3 regions of the Streptomyces sp. NPDC058401 genome follow, and region 2 is predicted to be linked to each of the others. Evidence: riboswitches for the same ligand, from Rfam matches in the RefSeq annotation. Region 2 holds a riboswitch; each other region holds the start of a gene.
The links. A riboswitch is a leader RNA that binds a small molecule or an ion and turns the genes downstream of it on or off. The one in region 2 is predicted to bind cyclic di-AMP.
Positions count from the first base shown of each region.

Region 1 (5,697 bases), on a different contig from region 2:
ATGTCCACCACCAGGAAGGGCCGCTCCAGGTCGGTGCGGCCGGTCAGCTCGCCGGTGGCGCCGGTGAAGGAGAACTCGGCCTCCTGGTCGCCGCTGATCACCTCGGGCTCGACACCCAGGATGTCCAGGACGCCCCGGACGAACTCGTCCCGGTTCTCGGCGTCCCGGGAGGCCGAGGTCGCCACGAAGCGCACGCGCTCGGCGCCCAGCTCCTTGATCACCGCGGCGTACTCGCGGCAGGCCGTAAAGGTGCGCTCCAGCGCCTCCGGGGCCAGCCGGCCGGTCTTGTCTACGCCCTGGCCGAGCCGGACGACGATCATCCGGCGGTCCAGCTCGATCAGCTCGCCGGTGGCGGGGTCGAGGTCCGCGACGAGGAGCCGGATGGAGTTCGTACCGCAGTCGACGGCCGCGACGCGGGTCACGCGCCCGCCTCCGCCGTGTTCTCGTCGGCCTTCTTCTCGCCGCACGGGGTGACGCAGGCGCCCTTGGCCCACCACTCGGGGAGCATCGCCAGGGCCTCGTCGCCGAACGGGTTCACGCCCGGGCCCGCGGCCAGGGAGTGGCCGACCAGCACGTGCAGGCACTTGACCCGGTCCGGCATGCCGCCGGCGCTCGGGAAGCCCTGGAGCACCTCGATGGCGTCGCGGCGGGTGATGTAGTCCTCGTGCGCGGCCCGGTAGGCGTCGGCCAGCTCCGGGTCCACGGCGAGGCGGGCCTGCATCTCCTTCATCACGCCGTTGGCTTCCAGCGTGCCGATCGCACCGGCGGCGCGCGGGCAGGTCAGGTAGTACAACGTCGGGAAGGGGGTGCCGTCGGGGAGCCGCGGGGCGGTCTCCACCACGTCCGGCTGCCCGCAGGGGCAGCGGTGCGCGATGGCGCGGAGCCCGCGCGGGGGGCGGCCGAGCTGCTGTTCGAACGCCTCGATGTCGGCGGCGGTCGGCTCGGTCCGGTCGGTCTGGGGCGGGGGCGTCTGCATGCCTGGAGGAAGTCTTTTCGTTCTCGTGGATGGGTGGGACTCAGTCGCCCGGGCGGTCGGCCTTGTCGACGCCGTCCCAGACGTTGGAGTACCAGGGCCGGTCGGTGGCGGCCTGTCCGCTGCGGCGCTGCTCGCCCGCGGCGGCTCCGGGGTCGGTCATGATGTAGCTGATCTCCCCCGGCCGGACGAAGTGCAGGTGCTTGCGCGCCTGCTGCTCGGCGTACGCGTTGTCCTGCCAGCGGGCCTTCTCGTCGCGCAGCCGTTCCAGCCGGTCCCGCGCGGAGACGGCGTCCTTCTGCTGCTTCGCGATCTCCGAGCGCTGGGACACGTACTGGCGCATCGGATACGCGAGGGCGACGACCAGGGTACAGAGGACGAGCACGAGCAGCGCGGCCCGGCCGGTGAGCCGGCTGCGGCGGACCTGCCGGCGGGACTGCGAGCGGTACACGTGCGCCGCGGTCCGCTCACCGAGCTGCTTGAGCCTGGTCGCGGTCGAGAACGTGGCGAACCGGTCCCGGTTCCCGGCCATTGATCCGCCTCCCCTATATGCGCACGACGCACTACGTCCCCGCACACGGTACGGGACCGAGTGCGGGGACGTAGGGAGGCTTGCGCCCTAAAGGACTGATCAGCCCTTGAAGCGCGGGAACGCGGAGCGGCCCGCGTACACCGCGGCGTCGTCGAGGATCTCCTCGATGCGCAGCAGCTGGTTGTACTTGGCGACACGGTCCGAGCGGGCCGGGGCGCCGGTCTTGATCTGACCGCAGTTCACGGCGACCGCGAGGTCGGCGATGGTGACGTCCTCGGTCTCACCGGAGCGGTGCGACATCATGCACTTGAAGCCGTTGCGCTGGGCCATCTCGACGGCGTCCAGGGTCTCGGTCAGCGAACCGATCTGGTTCACCTTGACGAGCAGGGCGTTCGCCGAGCCCTCTTCGATGCCGCGGGCGAGACGCTCCGGGTTGGTGACGAAGAGGTCGTCGCCGACGATCTGGACCTTGGAGCCCAGGCGGTCGGTGAGGGTCTTCCAGCCGTCCCAGTCGTCCTCGAACAGCGGGTCCTCGATGGAGACCAGCGGGTACGCCTCGACGAGCTCGGCGTAGTAGTCGGTCATCTCGGCGGCCGAGCGGGACTTGCCCTCGAACTCGTAGTTGCCGTCCTTGTAGAACTCGGACGCGGCGACGTCGAGCGCGAGCGCGATCTGCGTGCCCGGGACGTAGCCGGCCTGCTTGATGGCCTCGACGATGAGGTCCAGCGCGGCACGGTTCGACTCGAGGTTCGGCGCGAAGCCGCCCTCGTCGCCCAGACCGGTGGAGAGGCCCTTGGTGTGCAGGACCTTCTTGAGGGTGTGGTAGACCTCGGCACCCCAGCGCAGCGCCTCGGAGAAGGACTCCGCGCCGATCGGGGCGATCATGAACTCCTGGATGTCGACGTTGGAGTCGGCGTGCGACCCACCGTTCAGGATGTTCATCATCGGAACGGGCAGCAGGTGCGCGTTCGGGCCGCCGAGGTAGCGGAAGAGCGGGAGGTCGGAGGCCTCGGCCGCGGCGTGCGCGACGGCGAGGGAGACACCGAGGATGGCGTTGGCGCCGAGGGAGCCCTTGTTCTCGGTGGCGTCCAGGTCGATCATCGCCTGGTCGATCAGGCGCTGCTCGGTGGCGTCGTAGCCGACGAGCTCCGGGCCGAGCTGCTCGATGACGGCGAGGACCGCCTTCTCGACGCCCTTGCCCATGTAGCGGTTGGGGTCACCGTCGCGGAGCTCTACGGCTTCGAACGCTCCGGTGGAGGCGCCGGACGGGACTGCAGCACGGCCGGTGCTGCCATCGTCGAGGCCCACCTCGACCTCGACCGTGGGGTTGCCTCGGGAGTCCAGGATTTCCCGGGCTACGACGACGTCGATGGACGGCACGAGCATCTCCTTCTGGGATGTGACGCTGGGTGTGCGGTGGCATGTCAGGCCGTGGGATGGCCTTGCCGCTTAGAGCCTAACCGGCTCCGGGCACTCGGCCAGCCGACCGCCCGGGTCCTGGGACGAAAAAGGGCCTGAATGCCCCTCTTACGGGACATAGGGCCCTTGATCATCGATAGACCGGAGGCTCCGTCAGGCCGGAGGCGCGTGCACACAGCACCGCCCGGCGCGAAGGGGGTTGCGCGCCGGGCGGTGGAATTACGTGGTGGAGCTCCGTGCGGAACTACTGCGTGTCGCGAAAGCGGCCACGCCCGTTCTCACACGTTTCAGCTGAGGTTCAGCTTCTGACCCGGGTAGATCAGGTCGGCGTCCGAGACGATGTCCTTGTTCAGCTCGTAGAGCTTCTCCCAGCCGCCGGACACCTTGTTCGCGTCGGCGATCGCACCCAGCGTGTCGCCGGACTTGACCTCGTAGGAGCCGTTGCCCGTCTTGGGGGCCTCGGTCTTCGGCGCGGCCGCGGCGGCCGGACGCTCGGAGCGGGTCGTCGGAGCCTCGGCGCGCTTGGTCTCCTTCTTCGGCTCGGCCTTCTTCTCCACCTTCGGCGCCGGCTTCGGCTGGGCCTTCGGCTTGGCGGGGGTCTCCGCGGAGCCGCCGGTGTAGGAGGAGTTCGACAGGCCCACGCCACAGGACGGCCAGGCGCCCTTGCCCTGGCCCTTGAGGACCTTCTCGGCGATGGCTATCTGCTGCGACTTGGAGGCCTGGTTGGCCTGCGCGGCGTACGACTTGCCGCCGTACGCGGCCCACGTGGAGGACGAGAACTGCAGGCCGCCGTAGTAGCCGTTGCCCGTGTTGATGGACCAGTTGCCGCCGGACTCGCACGCGGCGACCCGGTCCCATTCGCCGGCGGTCGCGGCGGAAGCGGTGCCCGCGGCCATCAGCGGAGCGGCCACGGCGACACCGGCGACGCCGGCCAGCGTGACGATGCGGACGGCCTTGGAGCCGCGACGGTGCTTGCCCTTGCCCGAAAGCAGCATGGAGTTCTCCTCACCGACGCCTACGAGGTGAGCTGTCGGGTTCGGGCGAGTGAGTGCCCGGCCGAGCGACCTAGCGCTCGACTTAACCCCTAGCCGGTTCCGTGACCGTCTCTCAACGGCCGGTTCCGGCGCCTACCTTGGTTCCCCCGCTCCTGCCTTCGGCGCTTTACGCGACGAGTGTTCCCTCCGTCCGCCGGCAGGATTCGGCGATGCGGTCGAAGGAGCCCGCGGTGGCGAGCGATTCAGAAGGTAGACAGGTCTCCCCCCGATGTTCAACGAGGAACATCGGGGGGAAACGGTGCCTACTTGCACTCCCCGGAAGGGTGTTTGCGCAGGTGAGGGCGGGGTTTGCGGAACCCTCCGGGCCGGACACGCCAGTTGACCTGAAGAGACACATGTCTCACTTACAGAAAACGGACAATCAGCTGGTTCCGGACGCTTTAAGTGCCCCTATTGGTGCGTTAGATCCAGGTTCTGACCGGGCTTGATCAGGTCCGCATCGCCGCCGATGACCTGCTCGTTGGCCTCGTACAGCCCCTTCCAGCCGCCCTTCACTCCGTTGGCGTCCGCGATGGCGACGAGGTTGTCGCCCTCCTTCACGGTGTACGAAGGGTCCGACGCGGCGTCAGGCGCGGCCTGCGTCTCGACCGCGGCCTGGCCGCGGTGCTTGCCGCCGCCCTCGGTCGCGCCGGGGGCCGCCGGGGTGCTCGGGGCGGCCGCGTCGCCGGGTGCGGCCGGAGCCGTCGGGGCCGTGGGATCAACCGGGTTGACCGGATTTGTCGGGTTCGCCGAGTTCCCCTGGTCGGCCGGGGCCGTCGGGTTCGCCGGGTCTGACGGGCCGACGGGAGCCGTCGGGTCCACCGGGCTCACCGGCACCGTCGGGTCCACCGGGCTCACCGGAGCGGTCGGGTCCACCGGCGCGGTCGGATCCACGGACGGCGGCGCCGGAGTCGTGGGGTCCGTCGGGGCGGTGGGGTCCGTCGGGCTCGTGGGAGCCGTCGGGTCGCCCGGGAGGCCGGGAGGCGGCGCCTGGAGGTCCGGCGCGGGCATGACGGGGAGGTCGCCGGGCACGCCGACGGGATAGTCGGGCAGCGGCGAGCCCGAAGGCTCCGGCGCGGCCGGGCTCGTGGGCGTCGGGGCCCCGAAGTCCGTGGAGGGCTTGCCCGAGCCGGTGTGGGGCACGGAGTCGTCCGGGCGGGACGGGGCGGCGGGGGCGGCGGATCCGGAGCCCCCGGGCAGGCCCGGGTCCACCACGGCGGCGGGCGCGTCCTGCGTCAGCCCGGCCGGCACTCCGCACAGCGGCCACGCCTGGGGGCCCTGCGAGGCCAGGACCCGTTCGGCCACGGCGATCTGCTGGGAGCGGCTGGCGAGGTCGGCGCGCTCGGCGAAGTCGAGCCCGCCGGCGTTCTTCCACTGCTCCTGGCTGAACTGCAGCCCGCCGTAGGTGCCGCCCCCGAAGTTGGCACTCCACGTGCCACCGCTCTCGCACTCGGCGACCTTGTCCCATGTGGAGGTCTCCGCGGCGCTCGCGCCCGTGGCCGCGAGCAGCGGCAGGGCGAGGGCGGTGCCGGTGACTCCGGCGGTGACGACAAGTGCGGGCACTTGTCGGGGGCGTCTGTGGCGGCCGTTCCCGGAACGCATGAGGCTGCACCTTTCGCATAACGGCGGGGTAACGGCAGAACCTAGCGGCCTTCGAACGCCTGTCACAAGTTTGGGCTGTCAACTGACTTCCGGTCAGGCCGGTTTCAGGTGGTTTGGGCGGTGGATTCGGCGGTGAA
Region 1 covers NZ_JBHXKA010000042.1:5,110-10,806, forward strand. Annotated here, with positions in the region: gene ACFWNV_RS17710 (exopolyphosphatase) at 1-422, opposite strand, end outside; gene ACFWNV_RS17715 (DUF501 domain-containing protein) at 419-976, opposite strand; gene ACFWNV_RS17720 (septum formation initiator family protein) at 1,017-1,505, opposite strand; gene eno (phosphopyruvate hydratase) at 1,605-2,885, opposite strand; gene ACFWNV_RS17730 (transglycosylase family protein) at 3,212-3,919, opposite strand; cyclic di-AMP (ydaO/yuaA leader) riboswitch at 3,922-4,093, opposite strand; gene ACFWNV_RS17735 (transglycosylase family protein) at 4,370-5,521, opposite strand; gene ACFWNV_RS17740 (cytochrome P450) at 5,665-5,697, opposite strand, start outside.
Region 1: linked by a shared signal. The riboswitch ahead of ACFWNV_RS17730 (transglycosylase family protein) and the one ahead of ACFWNV_RS29355 (peptidoglycan DD-metalloendopeptidase family protein) in region 2 are both predicted to bind cyclic di-AMP.

Region 2 (5,697 bases):
GCATCGAGCGGACCGCCCTGCGCAGCGCCCCGTACCGCGGTGGTCGGGAGCGGGGCGCGCCCGAGCGGTACGAGGTGCTGCGCACCGGCATGGGCCCGCACGCGGCCGAGCGCGCCGTCGGCCGCAAGCTGGCCGAGCCGCAGCTGCACGGCGCCGCCGTGCTCGCCACCGGCTTCTGCGCCGGGCTGCTGCCCGGCATGAGCCCCGGCGACCTGATCGTCGCCGAGGAGACCCGGGACCCGCGCGGCACGGTCGCCTGCGCCGGTACCGCCCTGCTCGCCGAGGCACTGGCCCGGGCGGTACCCGGCCGGACCGTACACCTCGGTGCACTGACCGGATCCGACCACGTCGTCCGGGGCCAGGAGCGCGCCCAGCTGCGCGCCGGCGGCGCCGTCGGGGTCGACATGGAATCGGCCGCCACCCTGTGGACCGCGACCCGGGGCGGGAGCGCCCCGGGCTCCCGGGACCGTCCGGTTGCGGCCGTCCGGGTGATCGTGGACGCTCCGGAGCATGAGCTCGTCCGTATCGGCACCGTCCGCGGGGGAATATCGGCCTTTCGCGTACTGCGTGCCGTACTGCCTGCGTTTTACGAATGGCACCGTTCTTTGCTGCTCCCCAGGAGGTGAGCCAGATGGCCATGCCACTGCGACAGACCATCAGGGTCGGGACGTACCTGCTCGAACAGAAGCTCCGCAAGCGTGAGAAGTTCCCGCTGATCGTCGAGCTGGAACCGCTCTACGCCTGCAACCTGGCCTGCGAGGGGTGCGGGAAGATCCAGCACCCGGCCGGGGTGCTCAAGCAGCGCATGCCCGTGGCCCAGGCGGTGGGCGCCGTGATGGAATCGGGCGCGCCGATGGTGTCCATCGCGGGCGGCGAGCCCTTGATGCACCCGCAGATCGACGAGATCGTGCGCCAGTTGGTGGCCAAGCGGAAGTACGTCTTCCTCTGCACCAACGCCATGCTGCTCCGCAAGAAGATCGAGAAGTTCACGCCCTCCCCGTACTTCGCCTTCGCCGTGCACATCGACGGGCTGCGCGAGCGCCACGACGAGTCGGTGGCGAAGGAAGGCGTCTTCGACGAGGCGGTCGAGGCCATCAAGGAGGCGAAGAAGCGCGGATTCCGGGTCACGACCAACTCCACCTTCTTCAACACCGACACCCCGCAGACCATCATCGAGGTCCTCAACTACCTCAATGACGATCTCCAGGTGGACGAGATGATGATCTCGCCGGCCTACGCCTACGAAAAGGCTCCCGACCAGGAGCACTTCCTCGGCGTCGAACAGACCCGCGAACTCTTCAAGAAGGCTTTCGCCGGAGGCAACCGGCGCCGCTGGCGGCTCAACCACTCCCCGCTCTTCCTGGACTTCCTGGAAGGCAAAGCCGATTTCCCCTGCACCGCCTGGGCCATTCCGAATTACTCGCTCTTCGGCTGGCAGCGGCCCTGCTATCTGATGAGCGACGGGTACGTGCCCTCGTACCGGGAACTGATCGAGGAGACCGACTGGAGCAAGTACGGCCGCGGGAAGGACCCGCGCTGCGCGAACTGCATGGCGCACTGCGGGTACGAGCCCACGGCCGTCCTGGCCACCATGGGGTCGCTGAAGGAGTCGCTGCGGGCGGTCCGCGAGACCGTGGGGGGCGGGAGCAGGGACAAGTCGGTATGACCGGCTTCGATCTCGGCGCCCTGCTGGCCGAGCGGGGTGGCGAGCGGTACGAGCTGCACGCCCGCCACCTCAACCACCAGCTGCCGCGCATGCTGCACACCATCGGGTTCGACAAGGTCTACGTACGGGCCGAGGGAGCCCACTTCTGGGATGCCGAGGGCAACGACTACCTCGACATGCTGGCCGGGTTCGGTGTGATGGGGCTGGGCCGCCACCACCCGGTGGTCAGGCAGGCCCTGCACGACGTGCTGGACGCCCAGCTCGCCGACCTCACCCGCTTCGACTGCCAGCCGCTGCCCGGGCTGCTGGCCGAGAAGCTGCTCTCCCACAGCCCGCACCTGGACCGGGTCTTCTTCGGCAACAGCGGCACCGAGGCCGTGGAGACCGCCCTGAAGTTCGCCCGGTACGCCACCGGGCGGCCCAGGGTCCTCTACTGCCACCACGCCTTCCACGGGCTCACCACGGGCTCGCTCTCGGTCAACGGCGAGGCCGGCTTCCGCGACGGCTTCGCGCCGCTGCTGCCGGACACCGCGATCGCCCTCGGGGACCTGGCCGCCCTGGAGCGGGAGCTGAAGAAGGGGGACGTGGCGGCCCTCGTCGTCGAGCCGATCCAGGGCAAGGGGGTGCTCGCGGCCCCGCCCGGCTTCCTGCTCGCCGCACAGGAGCTGCTCCACCGGCGGGGTGCGCTGCTGATCGCCGACGAGGTGCAGACGGGCCTAGGACGGACCGGCGACTTCTACGCCTACCAGCACGAGGCCGGGGTCGAACCGGACCTGGTCTGCGTGGCGAAGGCCCTCTCCGGCGGCTATGTCCCCGTCGGCGCCACCCTGGGCAAGGACTGGATCTTCAAGAAGGTCTACTCCTCCATGGACCGGGTCCTCGTCCACTCCGCCAGCTTCGGCTCCAACGCGCAGGCGATGGCGGCCGGGCTCGCCGTCCTCTCCGTCATGGAGGACGAGCAGGTCGTGGCCAACGCCCGCGCGATGGGCGACCTGCTGCGCGGGCGGCTCGCCGCGCTCGTGGACACGTACGAACTGCTCCACGAGGTACGGGGCCGCGGGCTCATGATCGGCATCGAGTTCGGCCGGCCGTCCTCGCTCGGGCTGCGGAGCCGTTGGAGCATGCTCCAGGCGGCGCGCAAGGGGCTGTTCGCGCAGATGGTCGTGGTGCCGCTGCTGCAGAAGCACCGGATCCTCACGCAGGTCTCCGGCGACCACCTCGAAGTGATCAAGCTGATCCCGCCGCTGATCGTGGACGAGGCGGACGTCGACCGGTTCGTCGGCGCCTTCCGCGCGGTCATGGACGAGGCCCACGGCGGCGGCGCGCTGATGTGGGACTTCGGCCGGACACTGGTGAAGCAGGCCGTCGCCAACCGCTGAGACGACGGCCCGGCTCGTGGGGCCTCAGTCCAGCAGGCGGTCGCGGAGCCCGGCGAGGGTCTCGGGCGCGAGCCCGAGGCCCTCCGCCAGGTAGCGCTCCACGCCGCCCCACTCCTCGTCGATGGTGTCGAAGGCCGCGGTCAGATACGGGGCGCGGGCGTCGAAGAGCGGGGAGAGCAGCTCCATCACCTCGGGGGCACGGGCCTCGGGCGCATCGCTGCCCCGGCGGACCCGGTAGCGGTTGTGCGGGGCGTTCGACTCCAGGTAGTCCGCGACGATCGCCTCCCGCTCGACGCCCAGCGCGAGCAGGGTGACGGCGATCGACAGGCCCGCCCGGTCCTTCCCGGCGGCGCAGTGCATGAGGGCCGGGACGCTGTTCTCGGCGAGCGCCCGTACCACCCGGCCGTGCTCGGCGGTCCGGGTCCGGATCATCGTCCGGTACGAACGGGACATCCGCGCGGCGCCCTTCCCCCCGCCCAGGATCTCGCGGAGCTGCGCCAGGTCCCCGCCGCGGACCATCTTCCAGAACTCGCTGCCGTCGGCCGGATCCGTCAGCGGAATGTTGACGTTGAGCACGCCGGGCAGCTCCACGTCCGGACCCTCCAGCGCGTGGTCGGCTCCGTTGCGGAAGTCGAAGACGGTGTGCAGTCCGAGCGACCCGAGGAACTCCGCGTCGGTTTCGGTGGCATGCGCCAGATGTCCGCTTCGGAATAGTTGTCCCGACTTGACCCGTCGGCCGTCCACGGTCGGCAACCCGCCCACGTCGCGGAAGTTGCGCACTCCGGTCAGCATCGGCTCCTCGTGCGGACTCTGGGGTATCGGCTGGGTCACCGGGCTCCTCCGTGTCATCGTCGTTGATGGTGTCCGAATTACGCTACTTGCTGACAACTTGCCATAGCGAGAGGCGAGATCGGACATGCCCCCGTGAGCCAGATCATACGGTGACGGTGAGTGCCTGATCGCTAATGGCGAATTGCCTTGTCGGGGCGGCTGTTGAAGGTGCGGAATGGACGGAGGGTGACCGGAATTCCGGCAGTCCGTCATCTTCAAGATTCCGTTGGGGAATTCATGACTTGTTCCGTGCGGGCGGACTCGATTACGTTCGCGATCGATCCGGACGGACCGCCTAATCCTGCCGCCGACCGGAAACCGCACCCGACTATTCACGCGCGCGGCAGGAGCGGGGGAACCAGGTAAGCCGCTGTCCCGGATCTCGTGTCGAGATCCTTACAACCGGACAGCTCGGGGTGAAGCCGTACATGTGCTGTTCACCGGCACAGAGGCGGCCGGACATCTCCCGTCCGAACCCGACAGCTCACCTCGCAGGCGTCGGAGAGGAATGCGCCATGTCCGGAACGGGTAAGCACCGCCGTCCCAAGTCCCGCTCGATATCCCGCGGGTTCGCCGCCGCGGGCACCGGTGGCGCGGCCCTCGCGCTTCCGCTGCTCGGCGCCACCGGCGCCCACGCCGCGGGCGCCCCGGCCGCGGCCCCCGCCGCCGCTCCGGTCCAGGCGCCGCAGGCCGTGGCCGCCCAGGTGCCCGCCGCGCTCCAGGCCGCGCCGGCCGCCGCGCAGAGCGCCCCCACCGTCTACACCGTGGTGCCGGGCGACTACCTCTCCAAGATCGCCGAGAGCCGGCACCTCACCGGCGGCTGGCAGCAGCTCTACGCGGACAACCGCGAGGCCGTCGGTACCGACCCCTCGCTGATCCACCCGGGCCTCAAGCTCACGCTCGGCGCGAAGGGCTCGGCTCCGGCCGCGGCGGCCCAGTCGGCGCCGGCCGAAACGCCGAAGCCGGCCAAGAAGTCCGCTTCCTCTGCTCCTTCCGATTCTTCTGCTTCATCGGATTCCTCCAGCGCCGATGAGGCCTCCTCCGATGAGGGTTCCTCGGACGAGGGTTCCTCGGACGAGGCCGCCGCGCCCGCCCCCAAGGCCAAGGCCCCCGCCAAGCAGCAGGGCGGTTCCACCTCGACCGGCTTCGTCGCCCCGGTCGGCGGCGGCACCTCCACCGCGTACAAGACCGCCGGCTCCATGTGGTCCAGCGGCTACCACACCGGGGTCGACTTCTCCGCGAGCACCGGCACCACCGTCAAGGCGGTCGGCGCCGGCACCGTGGTCTCCGCCGGCTGGGGCGGCGCGTACGGCAACGAGGTCGTCATCCGTCACGCCGACGGCAAGTACAGCCAGTACGCGCACCTCTCCCAGCTGTCCGTCTCGTCCGGCCAGAGCGTCAGCGCCGGGCAGACCCTCGGCCTCTCCGGTGCCACGGGCAACGTGACCGGCCCGCACCTGCACTTCGAGATCCGCACCGGGCCCTCGTACGGCTCGGACATCGACCCGCTGGCCTACCTCCGGTCGAAGGGCGTCAGCATCTGAACCCGGGGCGCTGTCGGAGGTGCCGGTTAGGCTGCACGCTTCGACAGGGCACGGGACGGGACGGTCGGGGCATGAAGGCCAGCACCATGAAGGCCGGCACCATGAAGGCCAGCACCATGAAGGCCGGCACGTGAAGGTCAGCGCGGGAGAGCTCAACCGCGCGACCCTCGCACGGCAGTTGCTGCTGCGGCGCGAGGCGCTGAGCGTCGGTGACGCGGTCCGCCGGGTGGTCGCCCTGCAGGCGCAGCACGCGGCCTCGCCCTACCTCGCGCTGTGG
Region 2 covers NZ_JBHXKA010000102.1:23,427-29,123, forward strand. Annotated here, with positions in the region: gene ACFWNV_RS29335 (1-hydroxy-2-methyl-2-butenyl 4-diphosphate reductase) at 1-626, shown strand, start outside; gene hpnH (adenosyl-hopene transferase HpnH) at 632-1,666, shown strand; gene ACFWNV_RS29345 (aspartate aminotransferase family protein) at 1,663-3,045, shown strand; gene ACFWNV_RS29350 (tyrosine-protein phosphatase) at 3,070-3,876, opposite strand; cyclic di-AMP (ydaO/yuaA leader) riboswitch at 4,192-4,387, shown strand; gene ACFWNV_RS29355 (peptidoglycan DD-metalloendopeptidase family protein) at 4,392-5,420, shown strand; gene ACFWNV_RS29360 (winged helix DNA-binding domain-containing protein) at 5,551-5,697, shown strand, end outside.

Region 3 (5,697 bases), on a different contig from region 2:
ATCGACCCCGAGAAGACGCTCGCCTGGGTCGAGAAGTACTTCGGCACGATCCCCGGGCACGACGGCAAGCAGCCGCCGCGCGACGGCTCGCTGCCCGAGATCATGGGCGGGCAGCTGCGCGAGGAGATCGTCGAGGAGGTACCGGCCCGTGCGCTGATGGCGGCCTACCGGCTCCCGCACGACGGCACCCGCGAGTGCGACGCCGCCGACGTGGCGCTGACCGTCCTGGGCAGCGGCGAGTCCTCCCGGCTCCACAACCGCCTGGTGCGCCGCGACCAGAGCGCCGTCGCGGCCGGTTTCGGCATGCTGCGCCTCGCCGGCGCGCCCTCGCTGGGCTGGCTGGACGTCAAGACCTCCAGCGGGGTCGAGGTGCCCGCCATCGAGGCGGCCGTCGACGAGGAGCTCGCGCGGTTCGCCGCCGAGGGCCCGACGGCCGAGGAGATGGAGCGCGCGCAGGCCCAGCTGGAGCGAGAGTGGCTGGACCGGCTGAGCACGGTGGCCGGCCGCGCCGACGAACTGTGCCGCTTCGCGGTGCTGTTCGGCGACCCGCAGCTCGCGCTGACCGCCGTCCAGCGCGTCCTCGACATCACCGCCGAGGAGGTGCAGGCCGTGGCCGCGGCCCGACTGCGCCCGGACAACCGTGCGGTGCTCGTCTACGAGCCGATCGCCGCGGATGACATCGAAGAGACCGACGCGAGCGACCAGAACGAGGGGGCGGAGCAGTGAGCGACACCGCAGCCGACACCGCAGCCGACACCGCAGCCGTCACGATGACCTTCCACCCGCGCCCCGAGGCCGGCGAACCGCAGCCGTGGGCCTTCCCGGCCCCCGAGCGCGGGGTCCTGGCCAACGGCCTGACCCTGCTGCGCTGCCAGCGTCCGGGCCAGCAGGTGGTCGCGGTCGAGATCAACCTCGCCGCCCCGCTCGACGCGGAGCCCGAGGGCCTCGACGGGGTGGCCACGATCATGGTGCGCGCCCTGTCCGAGGGCACCGACAAGCGTTCCGCCGAGGAGTTCGCCGCCGAGCTGGAGCGCTGCGGCGCCACCCTCGACGCGCACGCCGACCACCCGGGCCTGCGGGTCTCCCTGGAGGTTCCGGCCTCCCGCCTGCACAAGGCGCTGGGGCTGGTCGCCGAGGCCCTGCGCGCGCCGGCCTTCGCCGACGCCGAGGTCGACCGCCTGGTGCGCAACCGGCTCGACGAGATCCCGCACGAGAGCGCCAACCCGCAGCGCCGCGCCGCGAAGCAGCTCTCGAAGGAGCTCTTCCCGGCGTCGCTGCGGATGTCGCGCCCGCGCCAGGGCACCGAGGAGACGGTCGCCCGCATCGACTCCGCGGCCGTACGCGCCTTCTACGAGGCCCACGTGCGCCCCGCGACCGCCACCGCGGTGGTCGTGGGCGACCTGACCGGCATCGACCTGGACGCCGTCCTGGCCGACACCCTGGGCGCGTGGACCGGTGACACCACCGCCCCGCGCGCGGTTGCGCCGATCACCGCCGACGACACGGGCCGCGTGGTCATCGTGGACCGCCCCGGCGCGGTCCAGACGCAGCTGCTGATCGGCCGCATCGGGGCCGACCGGCACGACCGGGTCTGGGCGCCCCAGGTGCTCGGCACGTACTGCCTGGGCGGCACGCTCACCTCCCGGCTGGACAAGGTGCTGCGCGAGGAGAAGGGGTACACGTACGGCGTGCGCGCCTTCGGCCAGGTGCTGCGCTCCACCGCCGACGGCAAGGGCGCCTCGATGCTCGCCATCAGCGGCTCGGTGGACACCCCGAACACCGGCCCGGCCCTGGACGACCTCTGGACGGTGCTGCGCACCCTCGCGGAGGGCGGTCTGACCGACGCCGAACGGGACGTGGCCGTGCAGAACTTGGTGGGGGTGGCCCCGCTGAAGTTCGAGACGGCGGCCTCCGTGGCGGGCACGCTCGCCGACCAGGTCGAGCAGGAGCTGCCGGACGACTACCAGGCGCAGTTGTACGCGCGGCTCGCCGAAACCGGCACGGTGGAGGCCACTTCGGCGGTCGTGAGCGCCTTCCCGGTGGACCGTCTGGTCACGGTCCTGGTGGGCGACGCCTCGCAGATCGAGGAGCCCGTACGGGCGCTCGGCATCGGCGAAGTGACCGTGGTCACCAACTGATCGTCAGTTGATCTCCGGCTGATGTCCGGCGGGCCGTCAACTGGCCCGCCGCTCAAGGGGCTCCGGCGGCTTGTCCGCCGGGGCCCCTTTTGTCCTTATTTTCCCTTTAGTGGTGTGGTTGCTTGTATGCGGTGTGGCGTACGCAACAAAAGGGCGCGTCTGTTTGGCGATTGACTGATGATCCGCCTAGCGTCGGCCGTGCTGTTCGTCAGTTGTAACCGCCGCACCCGCGGCACCGGACAGCGATCGCCGAGTCCCCGTCAGGCGCGAGCCTGGGGAGCCGGGGACCCACTTGTGTCCCTGGGGTGAATCGGACCGCCTCGCAAGAGGGGGCCCGTAGGAGACCTTCCTGCTCCGAACCCGTCAGCTAACCCGGTAGGCGAGAGGGAAGGAAAGGATCAACCTCTTCATGGCGTTTGGCAGTCGTGCAGCCGGTTCCGGTTCCGGCAAGCACCGTGGTTCGAGCCGTCTCAGCCGCAGGACCGCCGGCTACGCCGGCATAGCCGCCCTCGCCACCACTGGTGTCGTCGGCTCCCTCGCCGGTCCCGCGTTCGCCGCGGACCACTCGCCCTCCATCGAGGACACCGGCACCCTCAACACCATCGTGGTGGCCGACGAGCTCGCCGGTGACGTCGAGGCCCAGGCCCAGTCCCAGCAGCGGGCCGCCGAGGCCGCCGCCGCCAAGGCGCAGGCCGAGGCCGACGCCAAGCAGCGCGCCGCCGAGGCCAAGGCGAAGGCCGAAGCCCAGGCGAAGGCCGAGCGCGAGGCCGCCGAGCGCGCCGCCCGCGAAGAGGAGCGCAAGCGCCTCAACACCTTCGTCTCGCCGATCGACGGCTCCTACGTCAGCACGCAGTACCACGCGGGCGGCGGCATGTGGTCCTCCGGCAGCCACACCGGCATCGACTTCCACGCCTCCTCCGGCACCTCCGTGCACGCGGTCGGCCTGGGTACCGTGGTCGAGGCGGGCTGGGGCGGCGCGTACGGCAACAACGTCGTCATCAAGCACGCCGACGGCACGTACACCCAGTACGGGCACATGTCCTCGCTGAACGTCTCCGTCGGCCAGCAGGTCACCCCGGGCCAGCAGATCGGCCTGTCGGGCTCCACCGGCAACTCCAGCGGTCCGCACCTGCACTTCGAGGCCCGCACCGGCGCCGACTACGGTTCGGACATCAACCCGCTCACGTACCTGCGCTCGCACGGCGTCAGCGTCTGACCCGCTCGCCACGCACCACACGTCTTCCGCGAAGGCCCCGGCTCTCTGAGAGCCGGGGCTTTTGTCGTGCTCCGTGCCCCGCGTTGTGTGAATGTTTCGTATTTCAGGCCGTCCTCGGAAATTATCGTGTGTTGCAATAGAGTCGCAACGCGCACAGCCATACGAAAAAGGCGGAGGTCCGGTCTTGCGTATTCCCGCGCACACGGTATGCACAGCGATCCGCGACGACATCGTCTCCGGGGTGTTCGGGCCCGGCGCCCGGCTGACCGAGGAAGTGCTGGCCCGCCGGTACGGGGTCTCGCGCGTCCCCGTGCGCGAGGCGCTGCGCACGCTGGAGTCCGAGGGGTTCGTGACCACCCGCCGGCACGCGGGCGCCTGCGTGGCCGAGCCGACCGCGCAGGAGGCGGCCGACCTCCTGGAGCTGCGGATGCTCCTGGAGCCCCTCGCGGCCGCCCGGGCGGCCCGGCGGCGCAGCGAGGCCCACCTGAAGGTGCTGCGCGGCCTGGTCAGGCTGGGGCAGGAGCGGGCCAGGAGGGGGCAGGGGGAGGATCTGCGCTCCCTGGGCGGCTGGTTCCACGAGACGCTCTCCCAGGCCTCTGGCAGCCCCGGGCTCATCGCACTGCTCACCCAGATGCGTCACAAGGTGGCCTGGATGTACGTGGTGGAGGCCCCGGTGCGGCCCGTGGAGTCCTGGGCGGAGCACGGCGCGATCGTGGACGCGGTGGCCCGGGGCGACGCCGAGCGGGCCCGGGCGCTGACCGCGGTGCACGTGGACCGGGCGGCGGGGGCGCACCGGCTGCGCGTGAGGACTTTGCAACCTGCCGTAAACACGGCAAGCGTTCCGCATTAACAAACGGCGTATACAAAGGGGGGATATCCGGGCCGGGTAATCGGGCCCGCGCGCCCGGGTGTCCCGTACGGCTTTTATGGCCGGAATTCCTGCCGCCGGAATGGAGTGCGCAGGAATGGATGCGGGTATTCCGTCCGGCCCCGGCCGGGGCCCCGAAAGCAGCGAAGCCGTTGCCCTCGACCGTCGTGGTGGTCGGGGGCAACGGCTTCGCCGTGCAAGTCCTGCGGATCCTGCGAGTCCTGCGGGTCGAACCCGAAGGGGTCAGACGGTCTCGGGGAGCTCCTCGAGGCCCTCGGCGACCAGCTTCGCGAGGCGGTCCAGTGCGGCCTCGGCGCCATCGGCGTCGGACGAGAGGACGATCTCCTCGCCGCCCTGGGCGCCCAGGCCCAGAACCGCCAGCATGGAGGCGGCGTTGACGGGGTCGCCGCCGGCCTTCGCGATGGTCACCGGGACGCCGGAAGCGGTCGTCGCGCGGACGAAGATCGAGGCGGGACGAGCGTGCAGGCCCTCGGCCCAGCCGACGTTGACGCGGCGCTCTGCCATGGTGATGCCCTTCAGGTTCTTACGGTTGTCTAGACCAGTCTCTCACGACGTCCGGAATGGTCGAACCGACCTTCGGCCCGACTTTCCCGCCGTTCGACCTACCCCAGCTTGCCCTGATTCGAGTCAGCTTGCCCGATGCGCCGCGCCCAGGCCACTCGACGCGTTCGCGCCTTAAGGTGACCCCATGACGACCGAGTCCGACCCCTCGTACCCGGACCACTGGGAAGCCGACGTCGTCCTTCGGGACGGCGGGACCGCCCGGATCCGGCCCATCACCACCGAAGACGCGGGCCGGCTGGTCAGCTTCTACGAGCAGGTCTCGGACGAGTCCAAGTACTACCGGTTCTTCGCCCCCTACCCCCGGCTCTCCGACCGCGACGTGCACCGCTTCACGCACCACGACTACGTGGACCGGGTCGGCCTCGCCGCGACGATCGGCGGCGAGTTCATCGCCACCGTCCGCTACGACCGGATCGACGCCGACGGCCGCTCGGCCACCGGACCCTCCGACGAGGCCGAGGTCGCCTTCCTCGTCCAGGACGCCCACCAGGGGCGCGGAGTCGCCTCCGCCCTGCTCGAACACATCGGCGCGGTCGCCCGCGAACGCGGGATCCGCCGCTTCGCGGCCGAGGTGCTGCCCGCCAACGGCAAGATGATCAAGGTGTTCACCGACGCCGGCTACCAGCAGAAGCGCAGCTTCGAAGACGGCTCCGTCCACCTCACCCTCGACCTCGAACCGACCGCCGAGTCCCTCGCCGTCCAGCGCGCCCGCGAGCAGCGCGCCGAGGCCCGCTCCGTCCAGCGGCTGCTGTCCCCCGGATCGGTGGCGGTGATCGGAGTCAGCCGCTCCCTCGCGGGCGTGGGTGCGGCGGCCCTGCGCAACCTGCGCGACAGCGGCTTCCACGGCCACCTCTACGCCGTCAACGAGGCGGTCACCCGCGATCTGCTCG
Region 3 covers NZ_JBHXKA010000001.1:95,988-101,684, forward strand. Annotated here, with positions in the region: gene ACFWNV_RS00330 (M16 family metallopeptidase) at 1-726, shown strand, start outside; gene ACFWNV_RS00335 (M16 family metallopeptidase) at 771-2,138, shown strand; cyclic di-AMP (ydaO/yuaA leader) riboswitch at 2,376-2,535, shown strand; gene ACFWNV_RS00340 (M23 family metallopeptidase) at 2,548-3,354, shown strand; gene ACFWNV_RS00345 (GntR family transcriptional regulator) at 3,539-4,204, shown strand; gene ACFWNV_RS00350 (HPr family phosphocarrier protein) at 4,466-4,747, opposite strand; gene ACFWNV_RS00355 (GNAT family N-acetyltransferase) at 4,932-5,697, shown strand, end outside.
Region 3: linked by a shared signal. The riboswitch ahead of ACFWNV_RS00340 (M23 family metallopeptidase) and the one ahead of ACFWNV_RS29355 (peptidoglycan DD-metalloendopeptidase family protein) in region 2 are both predicted to bind cyclic di-AMP.